Regions from separate parts of the Shewanella sp. GutDb-MelDb genome, predicted to be linked through region 1. Evidence: predicted binding sites of a transcription regulator. Region 1 holds the regulator's gene; each other region holds the start of a gene.

Evidence for each region. The regulator sigma-54, encoded in region 1, starts transcription at its own class of promoters, with help from an activator protein. The targets are predictions, from matches to a motif close to GTTGGCACGNNNNTNGNNT.
Region 2: CXF82_RS21150 (formate dehydrogenase accessory sulfurtransferase FdhD) is a predicted target of sigma-54. The motif match lies at 1,681-1,699, and genes of this name have one in related genera.
Region 3: fliD (flagellar filament capping protein FliD) is a predicted target of sigma-54. The motif match lies at 1,920-1,938, and genes of this name have one in related genera.
Region 4: glnA (glutamate--ammonia ligase) is a predicted target of sigma-54. The motif match lies at 1,150-1,168, and genes of this name have one in related genera.

The regions. Positions count from the first base shown of each region.
Region 1 covers NZ_PJBM01000241.1:10,235-16,238, reverse strand. Annotated here, with positions in the region: gene mgtE (magnesium transporter) at 1-788, opposite strand, end outside; gene CXF82_RS15515 (HPr family phosphocarrier protein) at 874-1,149, opposite strand; gene rapZ (RNase adapter RapZ) at 1,136-1,990, opposite strand; gene ptsN (PTS IIA-like nitrogen regulatory protein PtsN) at 2,459-2,902, opposite strand; gene hpf (ribosome hibernation promoting factor) at 2,905-3,192, opposite strand; gene CXF82_RS15495 (RNA polymerase factor sigma-54) at 3,223-4,734, opposite strand; gene lptB (LPS export ABC transporter ATP-binding protein) at 4,872-5,603, opposite strand; gene lptA (lipopolysaccharide transport periplasmic protein LptA) at 5,600-6,004, opposite strand, start outside.
Region 2 covers NZ_PJBM01000264.1:12,469-18,472, reverse strand. Annotated here, with positions in the region: gene CXF82_RS21165 (4Fe-4S binding protein) at 1-213, opposite strand, end outside; gene CXF82_RS21160 (DUF3306 domain-containing protein) at 358-981, opposite strand; gene CXF82_RS21155 (DUF3305 domain-containing protein) at 978-1,448, opposite strand; gene CXF82_RS21150 (formate dehydrogenase accessory sulfurtransferase FdhD) at 1,742-2,569, shown strand; gene CXF82_RS21145 (helix-turn-helix transcriptional regulator) at 2,615-3,520, shown strand; gene CXF82_RS21140 (nuclear transport factor 2 family protein) at 3,529-3,900, opposite strand; gene rlmF (23S rRNA (adenine(1618)-N(6))-methyltransferase RlmF) at 4,024-5,076, opposite strand; gene CXF82_RS21130 (flagellar basal body-associated protein FliL) at 5,138-5,536, opposite strand; gene CXF82_RS21125 (chorismate--pyruvate lyase family protein) at 5,691-6,004, shown strand, end outside.
Region 3 covers NZ_PJBM01000248.1:18,074-24,077, reverse strand. Annotated here, with positions in the region: gene CXF82_RS16505 (hypothetical protein) at 1-154, opposite strand, end outside; gene fliS (flagellar export chaperone FliS) at 123-503, opposite strand; gene fliD (flagellar filament capping protein FliD) at 517-1,896, opposite strand; gene CXF82_RS16490 (flagellin N-terminal helical domain-containing protein) at 2,187-2,993, opposite strand; gene fliB (flagellin lysine-N-methylase) at 3,239-4,414, shown strand; gene CXF82_RS16480 (hypothetical protein) at 4,479-5,495, opposite strand; gene flgL (flagellar hook-associated protein FlgL) at 5,516-6,004, opposite strand, start outside.
Region 4 covers NZ_PJBM01000261.1:26,211-32,214, forward strand. Annotated here, with positions in the region: gene glnA (glutamate--ammonia ligase) at 1-1,066, opposite strand, end outside; gene typA (translational GTPase TypA) at 1,790-3,619, shown strand; gene CXF82_RS19715 (hypothetical protein) at 4,081-4,347, opposite strand; gene CXF82_RS19720 (DUF418 domain-containing protein) at 4,392-5,555, opposite strand.

The sequences.
Region 1 (6,004 bases):
TCGGCATCTTCTCGAATAACATCGACCACATCATCAATGGTAATACGGCCAAGCAACTTGTTATCATCATCAATAACGGGGGCAGAAACCCAGTCATGACGCTCAAACAGTTGCGCCACTTCACTGTCGGACATACCCACGGGAATAGCTTCGAGATCGGCGGCCATGATCTCTCTAATCGATGAATCTGGATTACAGGTGAGTAGATCGGCAATGCGCACACCGCCGAGTACTCGGTCCTGTTTATCGACCACATACAGCATATCGGTTGCGGCTGGCAGTTCGCCGCGAATTCTCAAATAGCGCAATATCACATCGATATTGACGTCGGGTCTTAGGGTTACAGTATCGGTATTCATGATACTGCCAGCAGTATCATCGGGATAAGAGAGCGCCTGCTCAACCCTGACACGGTCTTGGGCACTCATCGACTGCAGCACTTCATTAAAGATGCTGTCTGGTAAGCTTCTAAGAATGTAGGCTAAGTCATCGGTATCCATGCTTTCAGCCGCTTTAGCGACGCGCTCTGGACTCATTTGGCGAATAAGGTTGTCTTTAAGCTCTTCGCCTAACTCATCAAGAATTTCACCTGTGTGCTCTTGGTCAATCAATTGCCATAAAACTTGGCGGGTGCGGGGCGGCGAAGATTCGAGAATAAAGGCGATATCGGTGGCTGCCATATCCTGCAACATATTGCGGACATGAACAAACATCCCGCTACCTAATGCTTTATTTAGCTGATTGAGGCGTTGGTCTGTTGTTTCGTTGTCTAAGACTTCAATCGGCATGGGTCCCTCGCAGGGTCTTTTAAAAGGCGCTTATCATAACGTAAGTAAAGGGGGATAAATAACAAATATTAGGAAAATGGACGGACTAATTATCTTCGTCGAATTTGGTATTGATCAAATGACATATGGCATCTAACGCTGGTTTTGCATCTGGGCCGTTGGCGAGAAGCTGTATGGATTTACCCATTCCAGTTTCTAACATGAGTAAGCCTAGTACACTTACCGCTGAAGCTTGCTTTTCACCTTGAATAATAGTGATTTGGGCATCAAATTCTGAGGCTAAAACCACCAATTTTGTTGCCGCTCTGGCATGTAGCCCGAGCTTATTGCAGATGGTGACTTGCCGTTCAATCGTTGGCATTTTTTAACTCTCTATGGCTAGAAGTGACTTTATGTCGGCCTTTTTTGAAGTGTTCAGCGAGTCGTTCTGTGACATAAACAGAGCGATGCTGGCCACCAGTACAACCAATAGCGATAGTGAGGTAGCTGCGGTTGTTACGTTCTAAATCGGGTAACCAAGTCTCCAATAAATTCTCGATCTGCCAGATAAACTTATTGACTGTAGGGTGCAGATTTAAAAACTCTTGCACGGGTTTATCGAGCCCTGTCATGGGTCGGAGATCCGGCTCCCAATGTGGATTTGGAAGAAATCGAACGTCAAACATAAAATCAGCTTCAGTTGGCATGCCATGTTTAAACCCAAAAGACTCAAACTTGATCATCAGCTCTTTATCGACGTTGCCTAATAAGATCTCACGTACTTGGTCATTGAGATCGTAAATATTGAGGGTAGAAGTATCAATATAATGGTCAACGATCTTAGCGAGCGGTTCCAACTGGCGCCCTTCAAGCTGAATTGCTTCTTTTAATGAAATGTTTGCATGAGACAAAGGGTGCAGACGACGAGTTTCGTTGTAGCGCTTGAGGAGCACTTCATCGCTAGAGTTTAAAAAGAAGCTCAATAACTCCACGCCTTCTGGCAAATTGGTCAGATGCTTAATCCATTCGTTCTCTTTTTCTGGCATGTTGCGGATATCAACACTAATAGCGACTAACTCTGAGTTACCAGAAAGTTGTTCAAGCAGGGTGCCCATCATTGGCAATGGTAGATTATCGACACAATAATAGCCGAGATCTTCTAGCATTCTTAACAGTACTGATTTGCCTGAGCCGGAACGACCAGAGACTAGAACGAGTTTCATCTTTTCACTACCTAATAAAAGTTAGAATTAATGTTTTATAAATGTATACGGGGTGTACAAGATTATAGATTAACTTTTTTCTGGCTTAAAGCAATAGCTTAGGCTAGTTGGTAATAATAAATAATATTGCTGTAATAAATGCCTAGGTCGTTAAATCTTACTGCTTGTATATCGGTAATCTCTAGCGACTTACGGACTTGAGTCCGTCGAGATAGTTGCACTTTTAGGTTTGTTTTTACCGCAGTTTATACATCATTTTGGCGAGGTGGGACGATACGGAGGCAATGCAGTTTAATTATTCTCCACAAATAGCCTATAACACGGCAACAATAGCTTAGGAACACTGGTTTAAGTGTTTCTAAGCTATTCCTACAAGAGTGTGTAAGCGTTTCTCTTTGCTCATGTCTTGTACTTCTTGAACATCAAAAAATGCGTAAAAACTAAGCTCGACAGATCAGAAACCTCTCACTATTGAGTGATTAAGTCGTATAACTCAGATTCACTCTTACTTTTTCTCAACTGCTTCACGATCGCTTTGTCGTTAAGCTTTTCTGCCATTGAAGACAGCGTCGCGAGATGTTGCTCACATTGATCTGCGGGCACTAACAGGGCAAATAATATATCAACCGGTTGCTTATCTATCGAGTCAAAAGATATCGGTGTTTCACATTTGATTAATATGCCCAATGGATGGTCAATATTAGCCAATCTCCCGTGAGGGATTGCTATACCGTTGCCTATACCTGTGCTACCCATTTTTTCGCGAGCCAACAGGCTTTCGAAAATCTCTTGTGAAGAAAGGGTAGGGTACTGGGCAGCGGCAATATCGCTGATGAGTTCCAGTACTTTTTTCTTACTGCCCGGAGTGGCACAGGTAGTGCATTCCGGCTGCAGGATGGTACATAGTTCCATCGTTAGTGTTTGGTCAGCTTCTCTTTGTGTTTAATAACCTGACGATCTAATTTGTCGATCAGGGAGTCGATTGCGGCGTACATGTCCGCATGTTCCGAAGTGGCAAAAACTTCACCTTTTTTCAGGTGAATTCGTGCTTCGGCAATCTGTTGCATTTTTTCAACATTCAATATGACGTGCACATTATTGATCTGATCGAAATGACGTTCAAGCTTTGTAAATTTTTCTTCAACATAACTGCGCAGTGACGCAGTGATTTCAATGTGATGCCCAGTAAGGTTAATTTGCATAGAAAGATTCCTCCAAGTGTCTAATTTTAGTTATAAACTCTTGCGTTGGTTTGAGGGCGGGATCATCATTGCTTCGCGGTATTTCGCGATGGTACGTCGAGCAACTTTAATCCCCTGTTCTGCCAACAGTTGCGCCATTTTGCTATCGCTTAATGGTTTCTGTTGGTTTTCAGCTGCGACTAACTTCTTAATAAACGCTCTAATTGCTGTTGATGAGCACTCTCCACCGTCGTCGGTTCCGACATGACTAGAGAAGAAATACTTTAACTCGAAAATACCTCTAGGGGTATGCATATACTTTTGTGTGGTCACCCTTGAGATAGTGGATTCATGCATCTCTACGGCTTCAGCAATGTCGTTGAGTACCATAGGTTTCATGGCTTCATCACCATATTCGAAAAATCCCTGTTGGAACTTCACAATACAGTTGGAGACTTTTAGGAGGGTCTCATTACGACTCTCAATGCTTTTAATAAACCATTTAGCTTCTTGTAAGTGACTACGAATAAATTGGCCATCTGCTTGATTTTTTTGGCTACGAGCCATCGAAGCATAGTGTTGATTGACGTTGATTTTTGGCATGTAGTCGGGGTTGAGTTCAACCACCCAACGGCCTTTCTTTTTTGTCACTGAAACGTCGGGGATCACATATTCGTCTTTACTTCGCGTGACTGCTAGGCCCGGTCTTGGGTTCAAGGTTTGAATAAGCGTGATAGCATCACGCAGGTCATCCTCTTTGAGCTTAGTCTTACGCATCAATTGCCTAAAATCACGTCCAGCAATCAAATCTAAGTAATCTTTAATGAGCAGGCGAGCATTGTCTATATGGGGTGTTGTTTCTGCATATTGAGCTAATTGGATAAGCAGACATTCACTGAGATCTCTGGCTGCGACGCCGATAGGGTCGAAATGCTGCACGCGTTTGAGTACGGCTTCCACTTCGTCTATCTCGATCTCTGGATCGCCCATTGCTTCAAGAATATCTTCACAATTCTGAGTAAGGTAACCTCGCTCATCAACCGCATCAATAATGGCGGTGGCAATCGCTAGGTCATTATCAGAAAAAGGCGTTAGATTTTTCTGCCATTCAAGATGTTCGTATAAACCTTCAGTGGTTTCGCCTTGGAATGGCATATCATCATCGCGCATTCCGCCGGAGCTTGAATTCGAAGACACGGTATAGACTTCATCCCAAGTAGTATCCATTGGGAGTTCATCTGGCATTGAATCTTGCGTTAATGCATCAGAGGTGTCTACCGCAGCGCTATCCTGCTGTGGATCAACATCTGTGTTACTGCTGTATTCATTGTCGCTATCCGACTCTGAATAGCTGTCAGAGTCACTGGTGGTTCTATCTTCGTTGCTGATAGGCTCGCCATCGGATTGCTCTTCATCTAATTCAAGCAGTGGATTAGAGTCTAATGCTTGCTGGATCTCTTGCTGCAGCTCTAAAGAGGACAATTGCAAAAGGCGAATAGCCTGCTGTAATTGTGGAGTCATAGTTAGCTGCTGACCCATTTTGAGCTGGAGTGACGCTTTCATCTTACCGCTATTCCCTACACTGTAATTAAACGTTGAAGCTCGGTGATTTGACGAAGAGAGCTTAAAGAGTCAACACTTTGATTGTATTCATATACTTAGCTAATGCTATACAATTAAACCCGCATACTGTGGGTTAACTATAGCCTGAATTGTTCACCTAAGTACACTGCTCGAACCTGCTGATTATCTAATATCTCGGCAGGTGTGCCTTCTGCAATCAAATTTCCGTGACTTACGATATAGGCATGTTCACAAACGTCCAATGTTTCACGCACATTGTGGTCTGTGATCAACACCCCTAAGCCACGGCTTTTTAACTGTTCAATAATCTTTTTAATATCGATAACCGATATTGGATCAACGCCGGCAAAAGGTTCATCGAGTAGAATAAACTTTGGGTTGGCTGCCAGTGCTCGAGCGATTTCAACTCTGCGGCGTTCACCACCTGATAACGCCATGCCTTGGCTATCGCGGATATGGGTGATGTGAAACTCTTCGAGTAGGTGTTCAAGTTGCTCTTCACGCTGCTCGTTATTGATATCTTTGCGAGTCTGTAATACTGCCATGATATTGTCACGCACTGAGAGCTTTCTAAAGATGCTTGCCTCTTGTGGCAAGTAGCCAATGCCTTTACGTGCTCGGAGATGCATTGGGTCTAAGGTTAAATCATCGTCATCGATTAAGATCTGACCCTTGTCGCTCTGAACTAAACCAACAACCATATAAAATGTTGTGGTTTTACCTGCACCATTAGGACCCAATAACCCAACAATTTGCCCTGTTTTGACCGTTAAACTCACATCTTGAACAACGGCTCGGCTCTTATAACTTTTCGCTAAATTGCGTACGGTCAGCGTTTTTTGGGTCATTGCTGTTCCTGCTTTTTAATGGGTGCGGCTGGGGTTTCAGGCGTCTCTTCTTGATAAGCTTCAGGCTGAATGATAGTGATCACGCGATCATTACCTTTACCTGTACTTTCTGCGACTAATTTTTGTAGTCCGATATTGTACTTGATGCGGTTACCCGTGACTTGGCTGCCCTCTTGCTCCAAGGTTGCATTACCTAACAAGGTTAAGGTTCTTGTTGCCAACTCATAACGGATCTCTTTCGCACTTGCCATCGCCGGGCGGCCATCTTCCATCATTTGGGTATATGTCGCAGGATTACCCGTAGCCACGAGTATTTTTCCTGAGCTCGCTTCTTTGGAGAACACCCGTAATTCATCAGCCTTCATTTTAATTGAACCCTGAGTCACTTCTACAGGACCAAA
Region 2 (6,004 bases), on a different contig from region 1:
AGTGATGGCTTCGTTTGCCAAAATGGCACACTTACCCATGTGGGACAATTTGTCGGCTGCTAGACGCGCCAAGTCTTCTGGCCCGATAACGAGCACATTGCCCTCGGTGGTATAACTCACGGTCGGTGGGATTAGATTTTGAATAACCTGGGTCCCAGCAAGAACCTGTTGTCGAACCTCTTTGAGTCCAACTTGTGTTTCACGATTGCTCACATTGCGTTCCTGAACAGTTCTTTGGCTGCTTCTATACTTATAAGTTGCTGTTTATTTAATGCGTCTATCATTAACGCCAGCTTTACCCTAAGTACAGCAATTCACATACCAATATTGTGGAATTAAAAACACTCTATACTGACGTTAAACAACTTTGTTTGTTATGGCGTCTGGGTGCTCTGGTTCATTTTGGGCTAATTCATCATCATCAACGTCCAAAATGTCCGATACCTGTTTAGTATCGCTAACAACTTCAGTTTCAACAGTATTTTCAGCGTCGGTCATCTCATCTGACTCAAGCTCTGAAACTGTTTCAATTTCGTTCTCCTCCTCATCATCTTTTTCTTCAACGACATGACGGAATACTTTCTTTGCCAATTCAGCCGATACTTCAGCCGACAACTTAGGTTGATTACTGTAGTCCAATGCATATTCAAGCAGCCCATCAATTTCACTAAAATGAGGCTGTTTCCAAAGGGCTTTTAGTGCAGCAGATTTAGCAGCAGGGTCTACGTTGGCGCCCATAAAGCTGGCAAAACTGCCACCAACTTCAATCTTTTCTGGATCTGGAAGGTCTTCCGCAGTGAGCAGTGTTTCTTCGCCAGACTCAATGACCTCAGCATCAGTACTTTCTGCTGTGGTTAACGTCTCTGACGGTGCGAGTTCAGCTGTTACCGATTGTTCCTCAACGGCTTCAGACACCTCTATATCAGCTTCCTGCTCTACTTTCTGTCGACGCAAGTTCCAACGTGACAGCAAACCACTCATGAGTTACCCGCTAAATGATTGGTACTTGGACCTTCATTCTTGCGTCGGTTAACATGTTTCGCGCGGCGATGAGCCTTGATTTCGACTTCACCATGACGAGTAATAAACGCTTCAATCCAACACGCGATAGCGGGTGGCATCAGAATATTAAGCACCGGGGTATCGCCTTCTAGGCAGCTTGCTGCAACATTTTGATCAGCTGATAGGGCTGCGGGGATCCAGTCACCGTCATGGTTTTCATCACAAACGATGTATAACATAGCGTTATCCATGTCGATATTGATACGGTAACTACCGCGTTCGTCTTTATGCAGTTCTAGCAAGACGAGAGTGGCACCTTCTGGTGCGGCGTGGGTAGCAGGAAGGATTTGATCGACTTCCCACTGTACTGAGGTCCATCTTCCGACTTGTGTCTCAATCTTTTTAAGAGAAACGTACATTGGCCATTGGCTTTCGGTATGTTGCATTCAGTCTCCGTCTTGCCTGAGATGGCTGCCTAAATGACAGACCAACTAAATAGATACTTATCTAACAAAGCAATTTATGTGCCACACAGTTTGGGCAAAATAGTTTGAACTGGATCAACTAATATCATCCAAGACTAGGACATTTTGTCCAAATAGCAATCTGCAATAGGACATAAAAGGGCGACTGATAGCTAATAAATGTGATCTGCCACTAACTTTATCTCTTATAAAGTTAGGTACAGATATTGCTTAGTATTAGACGCATTTAATTCTCTTAACTGATGATGGGCTATATGACAGCAAACAAGAGCAACCCAACTTTAATCAAAACTAACACCGAAGTCCCCCTGACAATTGCAGTGACAGCAATTAATGAGAAGGGCGAAAAAGTGGATAAATTTATTGCTTGCGAACGCCCACTCACTGTTTATTTAAACTGGCGTCCGATAGTAACCTTGATGACATTAGGTGCCAGAGCAGAAGCTCTTGCGTTAGGTTATCTCAAGAATCAGGGCTTTATTTCTGACCTAAGTAAGCTCGAATCTGTCATTGTCGATTGGGATGTGAGCTCAGCCGCGATTATTACCAGTGAGACAATCGAAGATTTAGATGAAAAACTATCTGAGAAAACAGTCACTTCAGGTTGTGGCCAAGGGACGGTATACGGCAGTTTTATGGCTGGCCTCGATGACATCAATCTGACAACACCACAAATTAAACAAAGTACAATTTATAGCTTACTTAATAATATAAGTGCCTATAACGAAACTTATAAGAATGCCGGCGCCGTGCACGGTTGCGGTTTATGCCAAGGCGACCAGATAAAAGGTTTTGTTGAAGATGTCGGTCGTCACAACGCGGTGGATACACTTGCTGGTGAAATGTGGCTTAATCATGATTTCGGACACAACAAATTATTTTATACCACTGGGCGCTTAACCTCAGAAATGGTGATTAAAGTTGCCAAGATGGGCATACCCGTTCTGCTTTCTCGAAGTGGCGCCACACAAATGGGGTTAGAGTTAGCACAACAAATGGGGATTACTATGATAGCTCGCGCTAAAGGTCGCCACTTTTTAGTTTATAATGGTGCTGAAAACATTGAATTTGATGCTATTTAACCTGCCAAATGATGACCAAACGATTTTGCGCCACAAGGACAGAAAATGACTGAGCCAACAGAACTGATCTACATGAGTGCTAGACAGGTCTCGGAGTATCTTGATCTCAATGAGAAAAAAGTCTACTCAATGGCGAATGATCGTATTCTCCCTGCGACTAAAATCACTGGTAAATGGCTCTTTCCTAAAATATTAATTGACCGTTGGATTATGGACTCTTGCCACAGCGGTATGCTATCAGATCGTATGCATATCACTGGCAGTGATGACCCTTTACTGTCGATGTTGGTCGCTCGCATGATGTCGCAGGTCGGTAAAAGTGAGCTCATCAGTTATAGCTCCACGGGCTCCCGTCTGGGGCTAGATCTATTATCTCGTGGTTATGCTGATGTATGTACTTTACATTGGGGCAGCGTTGAAGAGCGTGCAATCCGTCACCCTGCTTTACTGCAAGGTTACGCAAACCACCAGCAATGGGTGATGGTGCATGGTTATACCCGTAAACAAGGCTTAATGATGCGCCCCGATATGCATCACCGTTGCCAAGAACTGGACAAAATATCCCAACAGTCTTGGCGCTGGGTTGCACGTCAGGCTGGTGCTGGCAGTCAACAGCACTTAGAGCAATGGTTAATGAAGCAAGGCGCTGCATTTGAGCAATTAAACTCAAGTTTAGTGGCACAAAGCGAGCGAGAACTTGCGGGTTATATTGCCAGAAGTGATGCGGATATCGGTTTCGGTTGTCAATCTGTAGCACTTGAAAGTGGTTTAAGCTTTGTGCCATTGGTAACAGAGTCTTTTGATTTTGTTATGCCACAAGGCATTTACTTCAGACGTCAGCTGCAACGTTTATTCAATTTACTGGCCGAGCCACAAACAAAGCAATTAGCAGCAACACTCGGTGGGTATGACTTAACGGATTGTGGCAAACTCCTTTGGAATGGACAATAAGCCCACTGTCAAAATGGTTTACAGGGTGTGCCCTGGTGAAACACCATTTGCCAAACCTCTTGGTGGTTACGCCAAATAGAGCTTCGCATAGAAAAGCTGGTGATGTTATTACCAGCTTTTTTTAGCTTGGCGCGATAAAAGACCTGACATAACCCAGCTTTGAGCTCTCGCACTTCAAAATGGCTGGTTTCAATATACGGGGCGCGTTCATCCGGTAATCGAGCGAGTACTTCCGCTTTACCAAAACGACAACCCGTTGCGGTAAACTCCATAAAGTCATCACTAATTAGACGTTCTAGCTCCCCCCGAGATGCTCTCACCTCAGGCTTCTGCAGATATAGCTCCAACTCTATGAGTAGATGTTCTAACTTGAAATTCACCACTAAACCCAACTAACTCAACCACATTGCTATCAGTCTAGGCTAAGTTTTGAAATAATTGAAATAGTTCAGCCGGTTATTTCGAACTTTAAATACACACCGGTAAGAAAGCGCATTAATAGCTTAAAGTTGATCCCGATATTGCTGCCATAACTGTTGCTGCTCAAGCGTTAAAAATGTCCAAGCCAAAATACGGGTAATTTTGTTACCTTGGTGCATCTCAATCACTTTAATCTCGCGCGCTTTAACTTTTTGCAGTAACGATTGCGCAGGCTTTAAATTCTCTTTTTTAGATACTAAGGTAGTGAACCATAAACATTGATCGGCAAACATTTGGCTTTCGGTGATCATGCTACTCAAAAACTGCCTCTCGCCGCCTTCACACCAAAGCTCCGCTTTTTGACCACCGAAATTAAGCACTCCAGAATCATCTTGTGGTACTGCAACTGTACTTTTCTGCCCAAATTTAGCGGCACGATTTGCGGCAAGGTTAGTGAGTTTACGTGTCGTCCCGGCATTCGCTTCGGCAAGAGATGCGTGAAAAGGCGGGTTACAGATAGTGACATCAAAACGGTCACCCTTACCAATAACACCTTGAAATACATGTTGGGAGTTACACTGTAATCGAGAGGAAAACTTGTTACTAAGATCGGGGTTATTAGCAAAAATTTGTTGGGCATTGTTGATTGAAATAGGATCAACATCGCTACCAACAAATTGCCAGCCATAAGATTGGATCCCCAACAGCGGATAAATAACGTTCGCCCCGGTACCAACATCCAACGCCCTAATTTTTTCACCTTTAGGCACACGCTGCTTACTCAATTTGGTTATCGCTAGCAGATCAGCTACATGATGAATGTAATCTGCCCGTCCCGGGATCGGCGGGCATAAAAACCCTGACGGAATATCCCAAGCATCTACAGCGTAATGATGCTTAAGCAAAGCAGCATTGAGTGCTTTAACCGCTTTAGGCGCAGAAAAATCTATCGATAAATTACCAAATGCATTGGTACTCACAAATGGCTTAAGTTCGACATAACTGTTCATTAACGCGGGAAAGTCATAGCCTGCATTGTGAAGATTACGCGGATGCATCCCTTTATTTAGCTTTGGAGCGGGCTTGTCAGTTATCACAGATGCTAGCGTAGTAGGCGTTTTCTTCGGTTTATTCATGTTCACTCTGCTGCATAACTTCACTATGGCGACGTAAAAATCGATATCGGCTAAGGTGATTTTAATCGTATAGATATTTAGTAAAAAGTAGATTAACCACCAGATCTTTACCTGTTTCTTGTTCTAGTAAGCGATTGACCATCTCATAGCACTCTCGCCTAATTTCCTCTTTACCAGTCAACGACTTCACTTTGTCTTCAGTTTGATTACCCAAAATCTCTACGATCGCGGCTCGTAATAACGGATCGTGTCTTTCCAAACTCACTAAATCTTCAGGATTTTTTACCATTAACTCAACGCTAAGCCTGACATAGCCCAGCTTATTTCGATTAGATATGTAGTTAGTGACGATTTCAGGCTCAAAACCGTAATAAGCGTATTCCTCTAGCGGTTTGTCATTCGCAGCAAACAGACTAAAGCTGCTTAAACCTAAGAGTAATATCGCGATAATTGTTTTCATTGTGGAACTGACTCCTAGTCGATATGTTATGAGGCAAAACCTCATGCTATTTTCTTATCACGCCAACCTACCCGTTCAACGCCGACAACGGCTATCAGGGATGACACTGGCATGCTAGACTGCTTCGGTTTGCTAACATTGTACCGAGAATTAGATGAGTGTGACTAGGTTAAGCTTCCCCTATGGTGAATCAATTAAGTGGATTTCACCAGAAAAAATAACTAATTTGCCTTCGCCGCCTTTTAAAGATTGGTTGCTGAGCACCAGTAGTTTGACTGAAAAGCTAAAAGCTCAATGCCAACATTTCGAAGTAAAAGTACTAGGTGAAGACACCCTTTCACCGCTGACCAACGAGTATCCCGATTATCAACAAGTGTGGATCCGTGAGGTATTGTTAGTCTTGGATGGCGTACCTTGGATTTTTGCTCGTACATTAATCCCTGGACGTTTGCTCGAAAAAAAGCAGCA
Region 3 (6,004 bases), on a different contig from region 1:
GAGAGTGTGGCTTGCCCGCTTTTTTAAGGGCATTGCACATCTTTTCATTCACTATCACTAGCTTTTCCCAGTCTTCAGCGCGCGCGTGAAACGCCAGTGCTTTTTCAAACTGTTGCCACTGCTCAATTGAGATTGGCCCAACCTGCTCTGACATCGGTAATCACCTTTGTTATGGGTTCTAGGGCTGCAACGCTATTTTCAACGCTCGCGGTGACCAATTGCCGACTGCAGTAGTCATAAAGGTGGTTGAGTCCTGCCGCGACCTTGCCGCCGTTTTCAATATCGAGCATGGAGTCGAGGCCATGGACGATATTGAGACATTTGTTGATACTCTGACCTTTATCTTCAAAGCTCTTACGCTGCATAAAACCACTGGCACGTTGGATCTCCTCTAAGAGGCCATCGAGCAGCATCCGTACCATTTCATGTGGATTAGCGGCAGCGGCTCGGGCGTCTAATGAGGTCTGTTTGTAAGCATTAAAGGGATCGTGCTCATTCAACATTGGTTAGCATTCCTTAATTAAACAGCATGCTAGCTGAGTTAAGTTGGTTAATGGTGTTTTCCATTGCGGTGAACTGAGACAGGTAAATTTGGTACCTCTGCTTCATCTGATAGTCATGGCGAGACATGCTGTCTTCAACGCGTTCAATTTGGCTATCTAGGTTGTTTTGCTTAAGATCGAGATAACCATTGGACTGAGTGAATGGTTCGATAATAGTGTCTATTCTATCGATGAAGCTGTTATCGGCAGTGAACATCTCTTTTAAGGCCGCGGGATCATCTTTAAGTGCTTGGGTCAGCTTATCTTCATCGATATCAAGCTCACCACTACGGTTCATCTCAATACCAATGTCAGATAAGCGCATACCGTTTGGTGCGGCTTCGAATACGCTATTGCGCATACTGGCTTGCAGCATTCTTAATGTAGAGTCACCTTTGAGGGCACCGAGCTGATCTTCTGTGACAGATGATGGCTTATCATCTTCATCATCATCGTCTTTATCTTTGTCGTCAGTGTCCTTATCGTTTTCTTTGGCCTCATCGACGACGCTACTGCCCATAGAACGGGTAAGCTGATTAATTTGGTTCATCAGGTCATTGAAAGACTCGACAAAGTCCTTAACCGCATCTTCACTGCTGCTGGTGTCAGATTCGATTTTTATGGTGCTGCTTTCGCCCGCCGAGTGTGTTTTGTTCAGCTCTATTGATACACCATCAATAACGTTACTTAAGTAGTTACTGCTACTCGTGATATCGATACCATTGAGCACTATCTCTGCGTCTTGCGCCGCTTTACGTTGGTTCATGCCCCAATCAACACCGTCCATCTCAACTTTGAGCGTACTGTCTTTACCTGATTCTGAGGAGGTCATCATTAACTCGACACCGCCACCCGTTCTGACGAGTGAGGCTTGTACTCCAGGGTTATCTGGGTGTGAGTTAATGGCATCACGAAGATCATTCACGGTGCGAGTGCCGTCAGCATTAAGCACTGCCATATCTATCTCTATAGTGTCAGCGATATCGGGGCCGACCTGGATGCTTAATAAACCACTCGCGGGGAGTAAGTCGGTTTCACTGGCAAAGCTTTTAGTCAGCTGATGGGCTTGAGCGAGTTGCTTGACGGTTAGATCATAGGTGCCCGTGGGAGCATCACTGTCGACTGTTATCGCGGCGTTCTCATCACTGATTGATGAGGTTTTACTTTCAAAGGCATCACCATTAATCTTTTCTAGATTACTGGTCATTTTATTGAGGCTACGCTCCAATAACTCATAGGCATCAATTTGTGTTTGATGCTTGGTTAAATTGGTTTTAAATAGTTGATCTTTCCCCATTCTTTCTGCTGAAATGAGTTGTTCAGCAAAAGATGCACCGTTCATACCTGAAATCATTTGATCCTCCTATAATGATACTTTTGCAATCTCTGTACCAAACGTTAAGTGTTTGTATATATTGAATTCTGTTTGTTTATCTGTACTTGTATCCGCTAGCGTTTTTCCGTTTACAGCACGGAAAAGGAAGTACGGCTTCCGCAAGTCACTTTGCCCACAATTGGATTTGAAGCTATACCTCTACTAAGGCGACCTTGCGAAGGTGATGCTGAAGTGTGTCAGTGATAATTTTTCAAAAAAAAAGAGCCTAAAGGCTCTTTTTGAAAGTTGGGAGGGTAAGGGAGGAGAAATTAACCCAATAGACCCATAACCAAACCAGTGTTTTGGTTTGAAGAAGACAGGATATTAGTACCCGCTTGAACCAAAAGCTGATTCTTAGTCATGTTTGCTGATTCAACGGCGAAGTCAGCATCCATAATACGGCCAGCAGCAACTTTAGTATTCTCAGTTACGTTAGCAAGGTTTGAACTCGTGTGGCCCAAACGGTTGATGTTAGCACCCAGTGTTGAACGTTCTTTACCTACAGCATCAATGAAGTCATCAATCTTAGTGATAGTGCCTTTTGCTGCACCGACAGCTGAAATATCATCAGCAACACCAGCAAGATTGGCTTTATCTACGGTAACTTTTAGTTGCTCACTTGCACCTGCACCGATCTGGAATTCAACACCGGCGGTCAATGAGTCGAATAACTTGTTACCTGAGTATTCAGTGTTATCAACAATACGAGTGATCTCTTTGGTTAGCTCTGCGAACTCATCGTTAAGTGCTGTTAAATCTTCAGCTGAGTTCACGCCGTTAGCGGCTTGAGTTGCAAGTTCTTTTTGACGGTTCGCAATGGTCGTTAGCTCATCTAGTGCGCCATCAGCAGTTTGCAGCATAGATGTCGCATCGTTCACGTTACGGTTAGCTGTTTCCATGCCTACAACGTTGGCATTTAAACGAGTCGCGATTTGTAGACCAGCAGCATCGTCAGCAGCGCTGTTGATACGTAGACCAGTAGAAAGACGCTCCATAGCATTGCTAAGTAGGTCATTGTTTTTTGTCACAGAATTTTGAGAAACAAGTGAAGCATAATTAGTATGTACAGATAACATAATATTTTCCTTTAATAAGTCATTTAAGCTCTGGGTCTTACCAATAATAAAACGACTGCTAAAATCAAAACTGAAAAGGCGTCATCATCTTTTTGTTATCATTAAGTGTAACTGGTTGTAATTTATGGTTTATATTGTTTAATGTTTTTTGAATTAAAACGATTTTATGTCGATAATCGCTTTAGTGAACGGTCTTTTTAGTCGCTCTATATAGTCATGTTAGGAGCCGAATTAAGAGAACTAGAATGGAAAAATCGCTAATTAGACCCAGCTTCGTCACGCAATTTAGTTGTATAGGCAGTGATTGTGAAGATAGCTGCTGTTATGGCTGGAATATCATTATTGATAAACAGAGTTACAAAAAAACCCTAGCGCACAAGGAGCTTAAGTCTTTGGCTCAAACGGCGCTGAAGAAAGTAAAAAAGAGCGAGCAACAATGGGCTCAAATGGTACTCGACTCAAAAGGTGCTTGTGGGTTTTTAGATGATAAGCAGCTGTGTCAAATTCATGCTAAAGCGGGTGAGGACTTGTTGAGCCACACTTGTAAGACCTACCCTAGAATGTCGCACATGAAAGATGGTGATCGTTATGAAAGCCTGTCGTTATCTTGTCCTGAAGCGGCGCGGACTATTCTGCTTAAGCCCGATGCGTTTCAATTTGAACGTATGACGGTGAACCATCACCGTACCTTTAAAGCGACGCCAATATGGGCGAAAAAAGCCCATGATTATACCATTCAGCTGTTATTGAAACCCGAGCAGCCAATAGAGCATGGGCTCACAGCGGTCGGTATTTTAATGAAAACAACTGAACGAGTTGCCAATGGTGAACTGGAAAGCAGCGCCATTGATGATATGTTTCAACAACTGCTGAGTTTGAGTAATAACGGTCAGCTTAAGCAACATTTTGAAGGCTTTAATAAAGATACCGAGATACACAAAATGCACGCTTTCACGTCGATGCAACTGTGGTTAAACACCAATAAAGCAGGACGAGGACGTAGTCGATTTGAGCAGATAAACCAAGCCATTTGTGCCATGGGTGACGGTGATAACAAAATTAGTATGGGGCGGATTAATCAGGCTTGGCGCGATGTCGCCTTACCTGCATTGGCTGAGCATCAAACGCTATTTAGTCGTTATTTATTTTACTATTGTTACCATATGAATTTTCCACAAGTTGACGCACTCACTCCATCGCAGGCATTTCGGGTGATGCTGTTGGACTTCTTTATGCTGCGCTGCTATTTAGCCGTGATTGCAGCGCAGAAACAGGGGTTGTCTGAACACGATATCATTCTGTGTTTTCAGGTGTATCACACCAATAGGCAGCATAAAGCCAACTATAGCCAATATGCTGTGGAACTCTTGGATAAAGGGCAGTTTGAAGACTTAGCATCGATCCTCACACTGCTAGCGTGAAACAGCGATTGATTGAGTGACGAATACGGGGCTTTTTGGCCCCATATTCTCTCGCTTAAGATCGCTAAGTTAGTAGGGAAGACACCTGAGCTCGGCTGAAGTTGGCTTGCGCCATGAGTGACGTCACCTGCAGGCTGAAAGGTGTAGGTTGCATCAAACTCTTGACTTGATTAAGCGTCGAATCCAGCCCTTTTAGGGTGTCTTTTTGGCGGTTAGCCTGATGCAGTTGCTGTTGAATGTGTCGCTGACTGTGGTTAAGTTCTTGCAGCTGCCCCTCGACTTTATGGCGGGTTTTACTGATTTTAGCCACGGTTTGTTTAAGTTCTTGTGGGCTATTAAAACGCCATTCTCGTGGATCTTGCCAGCTTAACTCTTCGCTGACCTTAATGGTTCGCGCATCACCTGCAGGGAGTCGCTGGCCTTGGCCTGTCATCAATAAACCTGATTGGATTTGTTGCCACTGTTGTTTATTACTTTTGAAGATAACGCGGCCTTCATTGGATTTTACGACCCGAATATCGAGCGGCTTGAGACTGCTGTCGAGACGCTTTAGTAGCTCGGCGGGTTGAGCATTTGCGGGTAGCAGTACCCTTACTGTGTCATTGCCTATGTGCATATTCACTTGTTCGTCACGGGAGTTGACGGCGATCAAGTCGACAGACTTTAAGCTAAAACTGTATTTTGCTACCGGGCGTTGAGCTGAAATAAGATTGAGCTGATGGTCGACTAATTGTGTGCCCTGATAGCTGATGTTTAGCCCTGCCAGCTGCTGTTGGAGCTGCTGTGCTTGGCTGAGTGAGTCGCTATTATTTGACGTGAGAGATTGTTGACTGTGATTTTGCAATTGCTTTAGCAAGGTTTGTACTTGTTGTAGTCCATGTTCGGCGACTTGTTGAGCGCTAATTTTATGTTGGCCTTGGGTGACTTTTGCCCACTTATCATAGCTTTCAAGTCTATGGCTTGGAATGCTAGCAACATTGACTTTTGCTTGCTCTTTCGCGGGGTGTTGCATAGCCGTCGTTGGCGCAACCGTTTGGCTGCGCTGCTGAACTTGGAGTGAATCTGAAATCCCTTTGAGCATCGACTTCTCTTAGCTTGGTATTATATGTGGTTGAACAACGATAACTGCGATACTTGCACAAACGTTTTCTGAGTCACCTGAAGGGTGGTGAGCTTTAGATTAAACTCGGCAGTGGCTTGGGCATAGTCTAACCCTTCAGTTTCCCCAATCACCTCTTCGTTAAATAGTACCCGCTCTTCATGGGAGGTTTGGATCAAACTCAAGGTATTTTGTTTGCCACCAATATCTGTGATTGCAGAACTAATACTGGTGAGAGTGTCATCGAGGCTAGTTAACATGTCACTGGCGGATTGACTAAAAGTGGGGTCGCCAGGTGCTAAAGTAGGATCTTCTAGCACAGTGATAAAATCTTTGGTTTGGTTGAGAATATCTGCGCTACCGTTAGCGAAAATAAACTCCGCCGCAGTGCTGTTGGCAGTCATCCAAGATGAGCCGGAGGTTTGCACCTCTCTATGGTTGGTATCACCTTGATAAACATAGTTACCACTGGCGTCTTTTCCAATCGGTGC
Region 4 (6,004 bases), on a different contig from region 1:
GACGACCTTTAGCACTTGGTACTACAGGGATACGGATAGAAGCACTACGGTTGGCTGCTGAGTAAGCAAGCATTACTGGCGCTTCAAAGTGTGGAATAAGACGCTTGTATGAGTTCGTTGCTGGGTTTGCAAATGCATTAATTGCGCGAGCATGTTTGATGATGCCGCCGATGTAGAACAATGCTGTTTCGCTTAGGCCTGCATACTTGTCGCCAGCAAAAATGTTCACGCCATCTTTTGCTAGAGATTGATGCACGTGCATGCCGCTACCGTTATCACCAACGATTGGCTTAGGCATAAAGGTTGCTGTTTTGTTGTAGGCGTCAGCCACGTTATGGACAACATATTTAAGCACCTGAACTTCATCCGCTTTAAGCGTAAGCGTATTAAAGCGAGTGGCGATTTCGTTTTGACCAGCAGTGGCGACTTCGTGATGATGTGCTTCAACAACTTGGCCCATCTCTTCAAGTACAAGACACATTGCTGAACGTATGTCTTGTGAAGAATCAACTGGCCCTACTGGGAAATAACCGCCTTTAACGCCTGGACGGTGACCTTTGTTGCCGCCTTCGTAGCTGGTACCTGAGTTCCAAGCGGCTTCTACAGCGTCAACTTTGTAAAAACAACCTGACATGTCAGCGCCATATCTAACGTCATCGAATAGGAAGAACTCTGGCTCAGGACCAATCAATACTGTATCGGCGATACCAGTAGAGCGTAAGTAGTCTTCTGCTTTCTTAGCAATTGAGCGTGGGTCACGGTTGTAACCTGTCATTGTGCCTGGGTTTAGAATATCGCAACGAATGTTTGCGGTTGTTTCAGCAGTGAACGGGTCAAGTACGAAACTTGCAGCATCAGGCATGAGCACCATGTCTGATTCGTTAATGCCTTTCCAACCTGAAATTGAAGAGCCGTCAAACATCTTACCGTCTTCGAAAAAGTCTTCATCAACCTGGTGGCTTGGGATCGAAACGTGATGCTCTTTACCTATGGTATCGGTAAAACGTAGATCAACAAACTTAACTTCTAATTCTTGTAGTTGTTGTAAAACTGATTCTGCTGACATTCTAAAGTCTCCGAGTAGGGTAAAGGGTTATCCCTTGTTTTTTATCTTAATGCTTAACGCAATATGCGATTCTGCTATCTGTAAAGCGAGAGTCGTGCCAATCATGTAACATTATGATTTATATGAATTCTAAATCATACTAAAAATATAAAGCTAGCTTTAATGCACTATTTTGGTGCGGCCAGTGGATCAAAGTGGTGCACGCGCCATCATTGTGCAGCTAGACTGTTTTCATATTGACTAGCCGTTGGCTAATGGTTAAAAGCAAGACAACAGAATAGCCAAGAATAAGACTTTTTTATAGGGGACAAGTCAAAGAAAAATCAACCAAATGTAGATAAGTGTTATTCAGATAAAAGACAGTTTCATGCCGCTCGCAGGCGTATCTGGTTAAACAGACTAAACTAGGAAGTCGACTAAAGGGGTCGTAAACAGGATGTTTAACAAAATTTATCACTTAAAAGGACGCTAAATGCCTCAAAGAGGTATTTAAAAGGAACGGGAATATAAATAATCCTATCAAAGATAATGATGGAAAGTGTATGTAAAGCGGACGTTATGACGGGAAAAAGCAACACGCATAAGTTATTTCTAACGATTGGTTAAAAATAATCCTGTGAGATACTCGCCACCTAGAGTAGAATGTCACGCTTTTTATAGCAACAACTATAATCGTTTGGTTTTAGTGGTTGTCAGTACCCCCCCCCCTATATATTTATACCGATGGTAAGAGGTTTAGCCGTGTTAGAGAATTTACGTAACATCGCCATTATTGCACACGTTGACCATGGTAAGACTACCTTGGTTGATAAGCTGCTGGCGCAGTCAGGAACCCTTGAGACTCGAGGAGAAGCCACTGAGCGGGTGATGGATTCAAATGATCTTGAAAAAGAACGTGGTATCACGATTCTGGCCAAGAACACTGCCATCAAGTGGAACGATTACCGTATCAACATCGTTGATACCCCTGGTCACGCCGATTTCGGTGGTGAGGTTGAGCGTGTTCTATCTATGGTTGACTCAGTATTACTACTAGTTGACGCAGTTGATGGTCCAATGCCACAAACTCGTTTCGTGACTAAGAAAGCATTTGCTCAAGGTCTTAAGCCAATCGTTGTTATCAACAAGATTGACCGTCCTGGCGCACGTCCTGATTGGGTTATCGACCAAGTATTTGACTTGTTCGACAACCTAGGCGCAACCGATGAGCAACTAGATTTTCCAATCGTTTATGCTTCTGCACTAAACGGTTTCGCTTCTCTTGATCCAGAAGTCTCAGATGGTGACATGACTCCTCTATTTGAAACTATCGTTGAGAAAGTTTCATCTCCTGACGCTGATGCTGAAGGTGATTTCCAGATGCAGATCTCTCAAATCGATTACAACTCATACGTGGGTGTTATCGGTATTGGTCGTATCAAGCGTGGTAGCGTTAAGACTAACCAACAGGTCACTATTATTGGTGCTGATGGTAAGAAACGTAACGGTAAGATGGGCCAAGTATTAGGCTACATGGGCCTAGAACGTAACGAAGTCGAGATTGCTAACGCTGGTGATATCGTTGCAATTACGGGTCTTGGTCAGTTGCTAATTTCTGACACTGTTTGTGCAACTAACAACGTAGAAGCATTACCAGCTTTGTCTGTTGATGAACCAACACTAACAATGACCTTCCAGGTCAACACCTCTCCATTCGCTGGTAAAGAAGGTAAGTACGTAACTTCACGTAACATCCTTGAGCGTCTGCAGCAGGAACTTGTTCATAACGTAGCACTACGTGTTGAAGAAACTGAAAGCCCAGATCGTTTCCGCGTATCGGGTCGTGGTGAACTTCACCTTTCAATTTTGATTGAAAACATGCGTCGTGAAGGTTACGAGCTAGCTGTTTCTCGTCCAGAAGTTATCGTTAAAGAGATTGATGGCGAGATGTGTGAGCCATTCGAAAACTTGACTGTTGACGTTGAAGAGCAACATCAAGGTGCTGTTATCGAGAAGCTTGGTATCCGTAAGGGTGACATGAAAGACATGCAGATGGATGGTAAGGGTCGTGTACGTATCGATTTTGTTATCCCTAGCCGTGGTCTAATTGGTTTCCAAACTGACTTTATGACAGCCACTTCAGGTTCTGGTCTTATTTACCATTCATTCGACCATTACGGTCCTGTGAAAGGTGGTGATATTGGTCAACGCGCCCGTGGCGTATTGGTCTCTAACGCAACTGGTAAAGCACTGACATTCGCATTGTTTAACCTTCAAGCTCGTGGTCGTCTGTTTATTACTCACGCTGCTGAAGTTTATGAAGGTCAAGTTGTTGGTCTTCACGCTCGTGCAAACGATTTGACTGTTAACTGTTTGAAAGGTAAGCAGCTAACTAACATGCGTGCATCGGGTACCGATGAAGCACAAGTACTGACTCCGCATATCGACATGACACTTGAGCAAGCGCTTGAGTTCATCGATGATGATGAGCTAGTTGAAGTAACACCGCTGAACATTCGTGTTCGTAAGCGTTACTTGAGCGAAAACGATCGTAAGCGTCATAACCGCAAGTAATCGTTTCGTTTAGCTTCAGTCCTTAAAAGGATTGAGCGCTAAGAAGAAGCCCTGAACATGAAAATGTTTGGGGCTTTTTTATACATGGATGTATTTATCCCCGAAGTACAGGATGTACAAGGAGGGGATTTATGTCTGGCCATAAATGTTCCATTCATTTATTGGCATTTCCTCCTTCCCTGGAGGTCAGAACATTTATGCCAGCATCCATGGATGGAAAGTGCTGGTATTTATACATGGCCATAAATGTTCCATTCATTTATTGGCATTCCCTCCTTGACCCACAGGGATGTGAGGAATGCCTAAGTGATATAGGGAATATCATAGGCCTTGGCTGTCAGATGTATTTATCCTCGAAGTACAGGATGTACTAAGAGGGGGTTATGTCTTGCTAACTATTGATTAACTACAGCGGTCCATTGGGTAATTGATCTATACGTAGCCTCAACTACTAAACCCATTTAGTAGTAACTTGCAGCAGCACCGGCCATGATCACGACAAATATCGCAAGCATGCGGATAGTTTTGTTATATTGCACTTCAGGTAATTGATACTTCAACAACCTTTGTCTGGCAACATATACGTGTATTACGGCCAAGCCGAGCAAGCAAGGTGTAATAGTGAGTGCGCCGTTTATCGCGGAGTGCACTGCTAGTGCACATAAAGCGAATGCTGCAGAAAACCAAACACAGGCAAGAACTGTACTTTCATTCGTTTTAACTGTCATAGAACGCCTTTGGATGTTGGTAGAAAATAAGCTTGAATCAGTTATCAGGCTAGTGGTTTGCTCTGAGCTAGTCTACGCCATAACCATTCCAATGGCCCTTGCTTGAAATACTTAAGGTAGACAGTTGCGAGCATGATTTGAAAAATAGAGAAACCAAGCGCAATCAACATATAGCCTGGCCTGTCGAGTGTGTTCACTAGTGTTGGCGCAAAATAGCGAAACACTAGTACTCCACAAATTGACTGCAGGATGTATAGGCTTAATGATAATTGGCCTACCTTCTGTAATGGCGCCAATACAGTGGAACGGTTTTGACATATTTTAACCAGTATATGAATGTAAATCAGCGCCATAGGTATTGCGCTGACGATAACGGCAACACCTGATAGGGTATTTAATATAGGATCTGTTGAAAGAGTCAGTAAGCTATCGAAAACCGATAATAGTACCGTCGCCACTGCCAGCTGGATAAGTTGGTTTTTGTTAAAGCCGTGCTCAAAAATGCCTTTACGGTAAAGCGCTATGCCAAGCAGCATTAAGCCTGCTGATAACCACATAAGAGTTAATGGGATAACAAATAGCATCGTTGCAAATATCGTCAATTGCATCGTCAGCTGTTCTGCATACGATCCAAACCATATTAGGGACTCCTCTTCAAATAGCGCAGATCCACGTATAAATTTTTCCTCGGGAGATAATAAGCTCATCAGGGTGAGGAGCAGCACAGGGGCAGCGATAAACAAAAGTGATTTTTTTAGCAGTTTATTGTGATCAAGTTTAAGGTAACAAAGTGCCACAAACCCACTGAGTGCATAGGTAAAAAGTACGTCACCAGACCAGATGAAAATAGCGTGTATCACCCCGAAAATCACAAGCCACTTCAACCTGGATTTCACTAATTGATAAGCATCTCTATTTTGTGCTGACAATCTGTCGAACTGAATCGCCAATCCCACCCCAAATAGCATTGAAAACAAACTAATGAAGCGGCCTTCAATAAAAAAATTGCTGAACAACTCCACTAAAATGTCATGCAATGGGTTGGATTCATGGCTGGCGTAGCCTGAAATAGCATTGCCAAAAAAGTAGATATTGATGAACAAAATGCCCAATACAGCTAAGCCACGAATAACATCGATATTAGCGTTACGATCAAAATCTGTCGGGTTCTGCGATGGGTTATTTATTATCACGGTTAACGGTTCCATGTTTTTTGCTTGCACTCCAAGTGCAATAATAGGCTAGACAATATTATACCAGTTCCATTAAATATGTGATCAATTCAGAGCTGTCTCAGGGCTTTCAATTCTAGGCGCATTGTTGAAGAAATGGTTATTCCCTTTTGAGACTTGCAACGCAGTAATGGAAGTCCTGAGAAGCTCACGTAGTGCGGGTTTAAAATCACTTTATGCTGCGTATGTGGTTTTCGATATAGAATAACTATTAGCTACAATCGACTTACTTGCCTACAGTGATTTTAATTCCCGCTGAATGACCAACTATTTAATGGAATTGGTATTAGCATTAAGCCGCTGGCGAAATCACGACATCTACAATCGATTACCTTTCATGTGGTTTGGGTATAAATCTGATTAAAATAAAACGTTAGCCAAAAAAAAAGCAATCCATATGGATTGCCGAATAATATGTTCAATTT